3 regions of the Actinomadura sp. 3N508 genome follow, and region 3 is predicted to be linked to each of the others. Evidence: riboswitches for the same ligand, from Rfam matches in the RefSeq annotation. Region 3 holds a riboswitch; each other region holds the start of a gene.
The links. Region 3 has a riboswitch for cobalamin ahead of ACH34S_RS10615 (ribonucleoside-diphosphate reductase subunit alpha). Riboswitches for the same ligand answer to the same signal wherever they lie in the genome.

Region 1 (3,268 bases), on a different contig from region 3:
CAGATCCGCGTCTGCCTCTGTGAGCGCGGTATCCGGCACGTGATCCCGGAGAAGAAGGACCACACGGGCGCCCGCCTGCGCCGGGCGTCATGTGGCGGACGGCCCCGGGCTTCAACAAGGACCGGTACGAAGATCGCAACACGGTGGAGCGGGCTACCGGGAAGCTCAGCTAGTTCAGAGCCGTCGCTACCCGCTACGACAAGCGCGGGCAGGGCTATCTCGGCATCGTCACCGCTGCCGCCCTCCTCGTTTGGCTCCGATCGCAACCGGAGCCAAACCCGGGCGGGGCGGTTGGTCCTCGGCAGGGACGGCTCGTCGGCTCAGGAATCGAGCACGGCGGCGATGGCTTCGATCTCTACGAGCTGGCCGTCATAGCCGAGCACGGTGACACCCATCAATGTGCTGGGCACGTCATGGTCGCCGAACGCCTCCCGGACGACCTCCCATGCGGTCACCAGGTCCTCCTGCCGCTGGGAGGCAACGAGAACGCGGGTGCTGATGACATCGTGCAGAGACGCGCCGGAGTCCGTCAGAGCGGTCCGCATGTTCTCCACGGCCTTGGCCGCCTGCCCCGCGAAGTCCCCGAGCGCCGCAGTGGAACCGTCCTCGTTCAGTGGGCATGCTCCGGCCAGGAAGATCAGCCGTGACTCGGCCGGGGCCGTGGCCGCGTAGGCGTACTCGGCAACATCGGACAGGGAGGCGGAGCGGATCAATGTGACGGCACGCGGCACGGGCTTCCTTTCGCAGCAGTTCCGGGTCATTCACGACCTTCTCAAAGCTCGGCTCCGCGTTCGACACATTTTTCTGGCCCGTCGACTCCCGCGATGGAGCACGGCCGTCGGCCGCCCGATGGATCTCACGTGCTCGAAGAGACACCCCTGATGCGTGGCGTCACGGGAAGGCACCCGCCATGCCGATGCTGTGGGCACTCTCGGCAGGCGCCTGCGCGTCCGGCCGCTTGCCGACGACCGCATCCGGCTGCGAGCCCTGGTCGGCAAGCCGTCGAGCAAGGCCGTTCCTCGACAACGTGCTGCAAGCCGTCGCGACGGCGTGGGCGGGGATCGTGGCGGTGACGGAGGTCGCCAAGGCGGTGACGTGCGCGGTGTGGCGGTCGGGCCGTGGAGGGTGGCGGAGTCTTACGGAGCGTTAGTGGGAGCTCACTCCGTATCGGGCGGGTAGTGAATTATCGCGCTCCGAGCAGGACGAATCCGGATTCGGCGGCTGATACCGTTGCGGTGCTGCGCGCGAGGAGCGAAATCCGGTGTGAATCCGGTGCTGTCCCGCAACTGTGGTGCCCGAAAGGGCCGAGCCAGGTCGCCTCCCGCGCGTCGACGATTTTCGACCTCGTGGAAGGGCGATCCGTCATGAACGGGCCGCGGCTTCCCTGTAGCCAGGAGGCTTCAGTGAGACCCGTACGTTCCCTCGTCGTGGTGATGGCGGCCTGCGTCGTCACACTCGCCGGTGCATGTGGCGGCGACGACGGCACCACCAAGACGTCAGGCGCGAAGACCGTCACCGTTCAGGCCGCCAACGGCGCGGTGCAGGTTCCGGCCGATCCGAAGCGGATCGTGTCACTCTCCCCCACGCACACCGAGACGCTGTTCGCGATCGGCGCCGGGCCGCAGGTCGTGGCGGTGGACGACTACTCGAACGTCCCGGCGAACGCGCCCCGCACGAAGCTGTCCGGCTTCAAGCCGAACGCCGAAGCGATCATCGCGTACAAGCCCGATCTCGTCGTCCTGTCCGATGACCTGAACGGCATCGTGAAGGCGCTGGAGAAGGTCAAGGTCCCCGTTCTGCTGGAGCCCGCGGCGACCAAGCTGGACGAGGCGTACGACGAGATCAACGATCTCGGCCTGGCGACCGGACATGCCGCGGAGGCGAAGAAGGTCGTCGACGGCATGCGGACCGAGATAGCGAAGACCGTCGCCGCGTCGTCCAAGGCGAAGGGGCTCACGTACTACCACGAGCTCGACAACCAGCTGCACTCCGTAACGTCCCAGACCTTCGTCGGCCAGGTGTACGGGCTGTTCGGGCTCCGCAACATCGCGGACGCGGCGGACAAGGCGTCCGGCGGGTACCCGCAGCTGTCCCGCGAATACCTCCTCAAGCAGGACCCGGACCTGATCTTCCTGGCCGACACCAAGTGCTGCGGGCAGAACGCCGCCACGGTCGCGAAGCGGCCCGGCTGGCCGGACCTGGACGCGGTCAAGAACAAGGGCGTGGTCGAGCTCGACGACGACGTCGCCTCCCGGTGGGGGCCGCGCCTGCCCGAGTTCGCGAAGGCGATCGGCGCCGCGGTGCAGAAGACCCAGTGATCACTGCCCTGATGGACGTTCGCTCGTGAGCCTTCGGCGCCGCCGTTCCGGAGTCGTCCCGGCCGACCGGCTTCCGGCCGGGACGTCCCCGGACGTCCGCGAGGACGTCCGGGGACGTGGTGGTTCGCTCCGGCGGGGGGCGTACTCGGTGCCGCGGCAGCAGGCGCGGTTGCGAGTGGTGCCGCTCGGGGTGGCGGTGGCGCTGCTGGCGGCGACCCTCCTGGCGGGGGTGCTGGTCGGGTCGGCGGGGCTGCCCGTCGGCGGAGTGCTGAAGGCGCTGGCCGACCGGCTGCCGTTCGTGGACGTCGACTCCGGGCTCGCCGTGATCGACGAGAACGTGCTGTTCGAGCTGCGGGTGCCGAGGGCGCTGATGGCGGCGCTGGTGGGCGGGATGCTCGCGCTGGCGGGGGCCGGGTATCAGGGGGTGTTCCGCAACCCGCTCGCCGATCCGTATCTGCTGGGCGCGGCGGGCGGTGCCGGGGTCGGGGCGACCCTGGTGATCGCGCTGGTGCCGGGCGACCCGGGGTACGGGGTGCCGCTGGCGGCGTTCGTCGGCGCGATCTCCGGGGTGTTCATGGCGTACGCGCTGGGCAACACGGCGGGGCGCGGGAACGGGATGGCGAATCTGGTGCTGGCGGGGGTCGCGGTGTCGACGTTCCTCTCGGCGGTGCAGACGTTCGTCCAGCAGCTGAAGACCGAGGAGCTGCAGCGGATCTTCTCGTGGATCCTCGGCGGCGTCGGGTCGGCGGACTGGCACCAGCTCGCCATGGTCGCCCCGTATGCGCTGGTGTCGACCGTGGTGCTGCTGGTGCACGGGCGGCTGCTGGACGTGCTGAGCGTCGGCGACGAGGAGGCGGCGGCGCTGGGGCTGTCGGCGGCGCGGGTGCGGCTGACGGTGCTGATGGCGGCGTCGCTGGCGACGGCGTGCGCGGTCGCGGTGAGCGGGCTGA
Region 2 (3,268 bases), on a different contig from region 3:
CACCTGGGACGCCGCGCAGCCCAGCTGCTCACCGACCCGGCATTCACCACCTGGGCCCAGGCCCTCGCCACAGCGATCACAGACCGCCCCTTCCTCACCCGCCGTCTGCACGAGTGGACGCTGCTCAGAACGATCGCGCTAGACGAACCATGGACCGCCCAAGACCTCACCACAGCTTCCGACTGGTTCCAGCGCACGGCCTCGTCGTCACAGTTCATCACCTCGCACCACGCCCTCAGCCTGCTCGCTGAGCAGGGACGAACCCGCCGTGTCCGCAACACGGCAAACCGCCGACTGAATCAGCCAAAGCAGCCACGTTGACTTGATCCACAGGTCTCGACAATTCCTCAGAGGACGACCTGTGCGAAGTGTCTAGCGGTCGAGGAGGCGCCCTGTGCGCTCATCGATGACGCAGCGGGCGCCCATTTAGGTTGGGGCCATGACGACTCTTGCTCAGCTTCGTAAGACCGCCCTCTCGTATCCCGAGACCGTCGAGCAAGCCACCGACTCGGGGAGCGTCGTATTCACCGTGGGCGAGAAGCCGTTCGCGTCGATGGGCAAGGACAAGCTGGTGGAGCTCCGGCTTCCTGCGTCTGATGTGGAGGATGTTCTTGCCGCGCATCCTTCGGCGGAGGCGTTGGGCCGCGGCGGTGTGCGTGTGCCGATCGGGGACATCAATGGGCAGCAGCTCAATCACTGGGTTCGGCTTGCCTGGCTTTCGCAGGCGCCGGAGGGGTTGGCGGCTCGGGTGGCTGCTGGGGGTTCTGCCAGGCCAGGTGAGGTCGGTGATTTGCCGAAGGGCATTGGTGGGCCTGCCACTCGGGCGCTGGTCGGGGGCGGTATCACCTCGCTCAGGCAGGTTGCTGATCTGAGCGATGCCGAGCTGCTGGCCATGCATGGGGTTGGGCCGAAGGCGGTTCGGATTCTTCGTGAGGCGCTAGGCCGCCGGTAGACTCCGGATTGCGGATGGTTCACTCGGTTTTTCCGAGTGTCGTAAGAGGGAACCCGGTGCGAATCCGGGACTGCCCCGCAGCGGTGAGTGGGAACGACCGCCGTCATCACGCACTGGGCCGCATGGCCTGGGAAGCGATGGCCAGTAGGACGCTTCTTCCGGGAAGCGGTGCCCACGAGTCCGAAGACCTGCCTCCGCCCGCGCGCCGGCCGGTGCGCGGTGATCTGCGGCCTCGCGGGAAGGTCTGCGGCGTACGTTCCGTCGTGCGCACCTCCCCGCGCGTCCGCCTATGGCAGAGCGAGGGAAGCCGCCATGAACACGACGATCCTCGGATACCCCCGAATCGGGCCGCGCCGGGAGCTGAAGTTCGCCACCGAGGACTTCTGGGCCGGACGCATCGACGCCGACGCCCTCAACGCGCAGGGCGCAGAGCTGCGTGCGGCTGTATGGACCAGCCTGCGCGACGCCGGTCTGGACGCGATCCCGTCCAACACCTTCTCCTTCTATGACCAGGTGCTCGACACGAGTGTGCTGGTCGACGCCGTCCCCGACCGGTACCGCCGGCTGAAGGGGTTCGACCGGTACTTCGCGATGGCGCGCGGTGTGCAGGACGTCCCGCCGCTGGAAATGACGAAGTGGTTCGACACGAACTACCACTACATCGTCCCCGAGCTGGGGCCGGACACGCGGTTCCGGCTGGCGGACGGCTCCGCCGCCAAGCCGCTGGTCGAGTACCGGGAGGCCAAGGCGCTCGGGATCGAGACTCGGCCGGTGCTCGTCGGGCCGCTCAGCTATCTGCTGCTCGCCAAGCCCGCGGAGGGGGCGCCCCGCGACTTCCGGACGCTCGATCTTCTCGACGGGCTCGTCGACGTTTACGCCGAGGTGCTGGAGCGGCTCGCCGGGTCGGGGGCCGAGTGGGTTCAGCTGGACGAGCCCGTGCTCGTCGCCGATCGCAGCGAGGAGGAGATCGCGGCGCTCGCTCGCGCGTACGCGCGGCTGGGGCGGCTGACGAGCAGGCCGCGGCTGATGGTCGCCACGTACTTCGGCACGATCGGTGCGGACGCGCTGCGCGCCCTGGCCGGGAGCCGCGTCGAGGCGGTCGGGCTGGACTTCGTGGCCGGGCCCGACAACCTCGACGTTCTCGCGTCGGTGGGTGGGCTACCGCGCAAGACGCTTGTCGCGGGCGTCGTGGACGGCCGGAACGTGTGGCGTGCCGACCAGCGGCGGGCGAAGGCCACCTGCGCGGCTCTGCTCGGGCTCGTCGATCAGGTTGTGGTGAGCACCTCCTGCTCGCTGCTGCACGTGCCGATCGATCTGGACGCCGAGACCGCGCTGGATCCGGGCGTTCGGGAGCGGCTGGCGTTCGCGCGGCAGAAGGTCGAGGAGGTCGTCGCGATCGGGCGGACGCTGAGGGAAGATGTTCCGGCCCCGGTCGAGGAGTCGGCGCCCCCTGCGAAGGTCGATCGTGGCGTTCGGGAGCGGCTCGAAGCCCTGGGCGACGGGGCGGCCAGGCGTGGTGATCGGGATGTTCGGTTCGCCGTGCAGCGGGACGAGCTCGGGCTGCCCGCGCTGGCGACGACGACGGTCGGCTCGTTCCCGCAGACCCCCGAGATCCGCCGGGCCCGCGCCGACTATCGCGCCGGACGCGTCACCGCCGACGTTTACACGCGGACCATGAAGGACGAGATCGCCCGCGTCATCGCGCTGCAGGAGGACCTCGGCCTGGACGTTCTCGTCCACGGCGAGCCCGAGCGCAACGACATGGTGCAGTACTTCGCCGAGCAGCTCGACGGGTACGCCGCCACCCAGTACGGGTGGGTGCAGTCGTACGGGTCGCGGTACGTCCGGCCGCCGATCCTGCACAGCGACGTGGCGCGGCCGCGGCCGATGACGGTCGAGTGGGCGACGTACGCGCAGTCGCTCACCAGCAAGCCCGTCAAGGGCATGCTGACCGGGCCCGTCACCATGCTGGCCTGGTCGTTCGTGCGGGACGACCAGCCGCTCGCCGACACCGCCCGGCAGCTCGCGCTCGCGCTGCGGGACGAGATCGCCGACCTGGAGGCGGCCGGGATCCGCGTCATCCAGGTGGACGAGCCCGCGCTGCGCGAACTGCTGCCGCTGCGGGAGGCCGGACGTCCGGACTACATGGAGTGGGCCGTCGGCGCGTTCCACCTCGCGACCTCGGGCGTCGCCGACACGACGCAGATCCACACGCACATGTGCTACTCCGAGTTCGGCGAGATCATCGGCACGATCCGGGCGCTGGACGCCGACGTGACCAGCGTCGAGGCCGCGCGCTCGCACATGGAGCTCGTC
Region 3 (3,268 bases):
CCGCATCATCCGCCCGTAGAGCTTGCGGGCCGGGAGCTGCCGGACGAACCGTCCCGCCTTCTCCGCCGCCCGGTACGCCTCGTCGAACGCGTCGCCCCACAGGTCCGCCAGCTCGGGGACCTCCTTCGGGTCGAACAGCGACCATGTCCCGTCCTGCTCGACGCGGCGCATGAACTCGTCCGGGATCCAGTTGGCGAGGTTGAGGTTGTGGGCGCGGCGCGCGTCCTCGCCCGTGTTGTCGCGCAGCTCCAGGAACTCCTCGACGTCGGCGTGCCACGGCTCCAGGTACACGCACGCCGCGCCCTTCCGGCGCCCGCCCTGGTTGACGGCCGCGACGGACGAGTCGAGCGTCCGCAGCCACGGGACGATCCCGTTCGAGTGGCCGTTCGTGCCGCGGATCAGCGAGCCTCGGGAGCGGACCTTCGTCCAGGAGATCCCGATGCCGCCCGCGTACTTGCTGAGCCGCGCCACCTGCCCGTACCGCTCGTAGATCGACTCCAGCTCGTCGCGCGGCGAGTCGAGCAGGAAGCAGGACGAGAGCTGCGGGCGGCGGGCGGCGGAGTTGAAGAGCGTTGGTGAGCTGGGCAGATACGAGAGGGTGCTCAGCAGCGCGTACAGATCGGCGGCCTCGTCGACGGAGTCGGCCAAGCCGCACGCCACGCGCAGGAGGAAGTGCTGCGGACGTTCGAGGACGAGCCTCGATCGCGGATGCCTCAGCAGGTAGCGGTCATAGAGCGTCCGGAGGCCGAAGTACTCGAAGCGGTCGTCGGCGGACGGGTCGATGAGGGCGTTGAGCACGGACGCGTTGGCGGCGACGAACGCGGCCGGAGCGTCCGCGAGGAGACCCTCCCGGTGCGCGGTGGCGACCGATTCGGCGAACGTCCGGACCCCGGCGGACGTCGCCTCGTCCCGTATCCGCAGCCCGAGCAGGCGCGCCGCGACCTTGGAATATCCGGGTTCGGAAGGAACCAGCGCGCTCGCCTCACCGATGGCCAGATCGCGCAGCACCGCCGCCGCGTCCGGGCCGTCCATCCCTTCCCCCGTGCGGACGGCGGCCAGCACCCGCCCCGGCTCGACGTCCGGCACCCCGTCGCAGGCGGCCTCGACTTCGGCGGCGACGGCCGCGGCGGCCTGCGCGAACGCCGTCGTGCGCGGCTCCACCGGTACGGCCAGGTCCTGTGTCACGTGCTCTCTCCCCTCGCAGCCGCCCCGCGGACGGCATGCGAACGGGACACGAGCGGCCCGACCGATGGGCACACCGCGCTCCGCCCCCGGCCCACCCGCGAAGCCTGGACGTGTCGATCCGAGGGGCGACCCCGGATCATCGTGCGGGCAGGTCTTCGGACTCGCGGGCACCGCGCCTTCCCGGAACCGGACGAAGGCGCGTCCTACTGGCCGTCGCTTCCCAGGCCGGTGGATTCCGGCCCAGTGCGTGAATACGGCGGTCGTTCCCACTCACCGCTGCGGGGCAGTCCCGGACTCGCACCGGGTTCCCTCTTGCGACGCCCCCGCCGACGAAACGGCGCCGCCGACCAGCGGCGGGGGCGAACCAGCACGGGATTGAACCCTACATGTAGTTGACGATCTTTGCACAACCCCAAGATGTTGGGCGTGTCAGAAAGGGCACGGGGCGACTATCCGGACGCCGGATGTGGTGGGACGATGGTCACGCCATGTCCCCGCGTCCCCCGCAACCGGGCTTCCGAACCGCGCGCGCGGTGGTGTTCGCCACCGTGTGCGTCACGCTGGCGACCGCCGGGCACGTCCTCGCATCGGGGACGGTGATCCCCATCTGGGCGGTCCTGACGGGGTTCGTGGCCGTGCTGGGCGTGACGCACGTGCTGGCGGGCCACGAACGGTCATTGGCGACGATCCTCGGCGGCCTTCTGGGCGGCCAGTTCGCGCTGCACGCGCTCTTCACGAGCGCCACCGACCCGGTCAACCCGCCCTTCGCGTCTCTGCAAGACCCGGCCGCGCGCGCCGCGGCCCTGCACCAAGCCGGGATGCACGACACCGCCGGCCCGGGCGCGGCGATGGTGGGCTCGGACATCCTGCTGCCCGTCACGCAGCTCACCGGCGGCGCGACGATGACGCTCGCGCACACCGTCGCCGCGCTGGTCGCGGCATGGTGGCTGCGCCGCGGGGAGCGGGCCGCGTGGTCGCTGGCCCGGCGGGTCGCGGGCGCGGCCGACCGGTCGATCCGGCTGGTCTGGCTGCTGCTGCTCGCGTTCCTCACCACCGAACCCGCCGCGGCCCCGCCGCGCATCACCGCCGCCGCACCGGCGACGGCCGCCCTCATGGCGATCGGCCGGACGCTGCGGCATCAGGTCGTCCGGCGGGGTCCCCCGCCGCGTTCGAGGGCGCTCGCCCGCACACTTCCTTCCAGCTGACCTGCGGGCCTGCGGGCCTGCTGACCCGCTGAGCGAGCGCCGTACGTCACCGGACGCCGACCCCGGCGCTTCCGGAATTTCCCGTACGTAGACTCGAACGGAAACCCGCCATGCCTTCTCTTTCTCATGCCCGCCCGTCCGGCGCCACCGCCCGCAGGCTGGGCGCCGTCGCAGGCCTTGCCGCCGTGTCCGTGCTCGGCCTGGCCACCGCCGCGTCCGCGCACGTCACCGTCAACCCGAAGACCGCCGAGCAGGGGACGTACGCCAAGGTGGCGTTCCGCGTGCCGAACGAGCGCGACAACGCGTCCACCACCAAGCTGGTGGTGCACCTGCCGGCCGACCGTCCGCTGTCGTCGGTGTCGGTCCGGCCCGTCCCCGGCTGGACGGTGAAGGCCGAGAAGACCAAGCTCGCGACCCCGATCAAGACCGAGGGCGGCGAGCAGACCGAGGCCGTCACCAGGATCACCTGGTCCGGCGGCAAGATCGACCCCGGCACCTTCCAGGAGTTCGACGTCTCCATGGGACGGCTGCCGGCCGACACCGGAGAACTGATGTTCAAAGCCGACCAGACATACTCGAACGGCGAGGTCGTGAAGTGGGACCAGCCGCCGGCCGCCGAGGGGGCGGCCGAACCCGAGCACCCGGCGCCCGTGCTCAAGCTGGTCCCGAAGGGCCAGGGCCAGCAGTCCGCGGTCGGGCTGACCGCGACCACGCAGGGCAAGTCGGCCGCCACGGTGTCCGCCGATGACGGCACCGCACGGCTGCTCGGCGGGGTCGGCATCGCCGTCGGCGTCCTCGGCCTCGTGGTCGGCGGCTACGGCCTGACCCGCGCCCGGAGCCGGTCATGACCCGCGCGAAGACGGCGGAACGGCTCACGC

Region 1: it holds a riboswitch for cobalamin, as region 3 does, so the genes downstream of both, ACH34S_RS12715 (ABC transporter substrate-binding protein) here and ACH34S_RS10615 (ribonucleoside-diphosphate reductase subunit alpha) in region 3, are expected to answer to the same signal.
Region 2: it holds a riboswitch for cobalamin, as region 3 does, so the genes downstream of both, metE (5-methyltetrahydropteroyltriglutamate--homocysteine S-methyltransferase) here and ACH34S_RS10615 (ribonucleoside-diphosphate reductase subunit alpha) in region 3, are expected to answer to the same signal.

Annotation. Positions count from the first base shown of each region.
Region 1 covers NZ_JBIRAX010000003.1:298,694-301,961, forward strand. Annotated here, with positions in the region: gene ACH34S_RS12710 (RidA family protein) at 321-731, opposite strand; cobalamin riboswitch at 1,217-1,341, shown strand; gene ACH34S_RS12715 (ABC transporter substrate-binding protein) at 1,404-2,318, shown strand; gene ACH34S_RS12720 (FecCD family ABC transporter permease) at 2,467-3,268, shown strand, end outside.
Region 2 covers NZ_JBIRAX010000010.1:383,002-386,269, reverse strand. Annotated here, with positions in the region: gene ACH34S_RS32155 (hypothetical protein) at 1-321, shown strand, start outside; gene ACH34S_RS32150 (hypothetical protein) at 440-952, shown strand; cobalamin riboswitch at 951-1,163, shown strand; gene metE (5-methyltetrahydropteroyltriglutamate--homocysteine S-methyltransferase) at 1,265-3,268, shown strand, end outside.
Region 3 covers NZ_JBIRAX010000002.1:946,350-949,617, forward strand. Annotated here, with positions in the region: gene ACH34S_RS10615 (ribonucleoside-diphosphate reductase subunit alpha) at 1-1,185, opposite strand, end outside; cobalamin riboswitch at 1,335-1,499, opposite strand; gene ACH34S_RS10620 (hypothetical protein) at 1,674-2,390, shown strand; gene ACH34S_RS10625 (YcnI family protein) at 2,501-3,238, shown strand.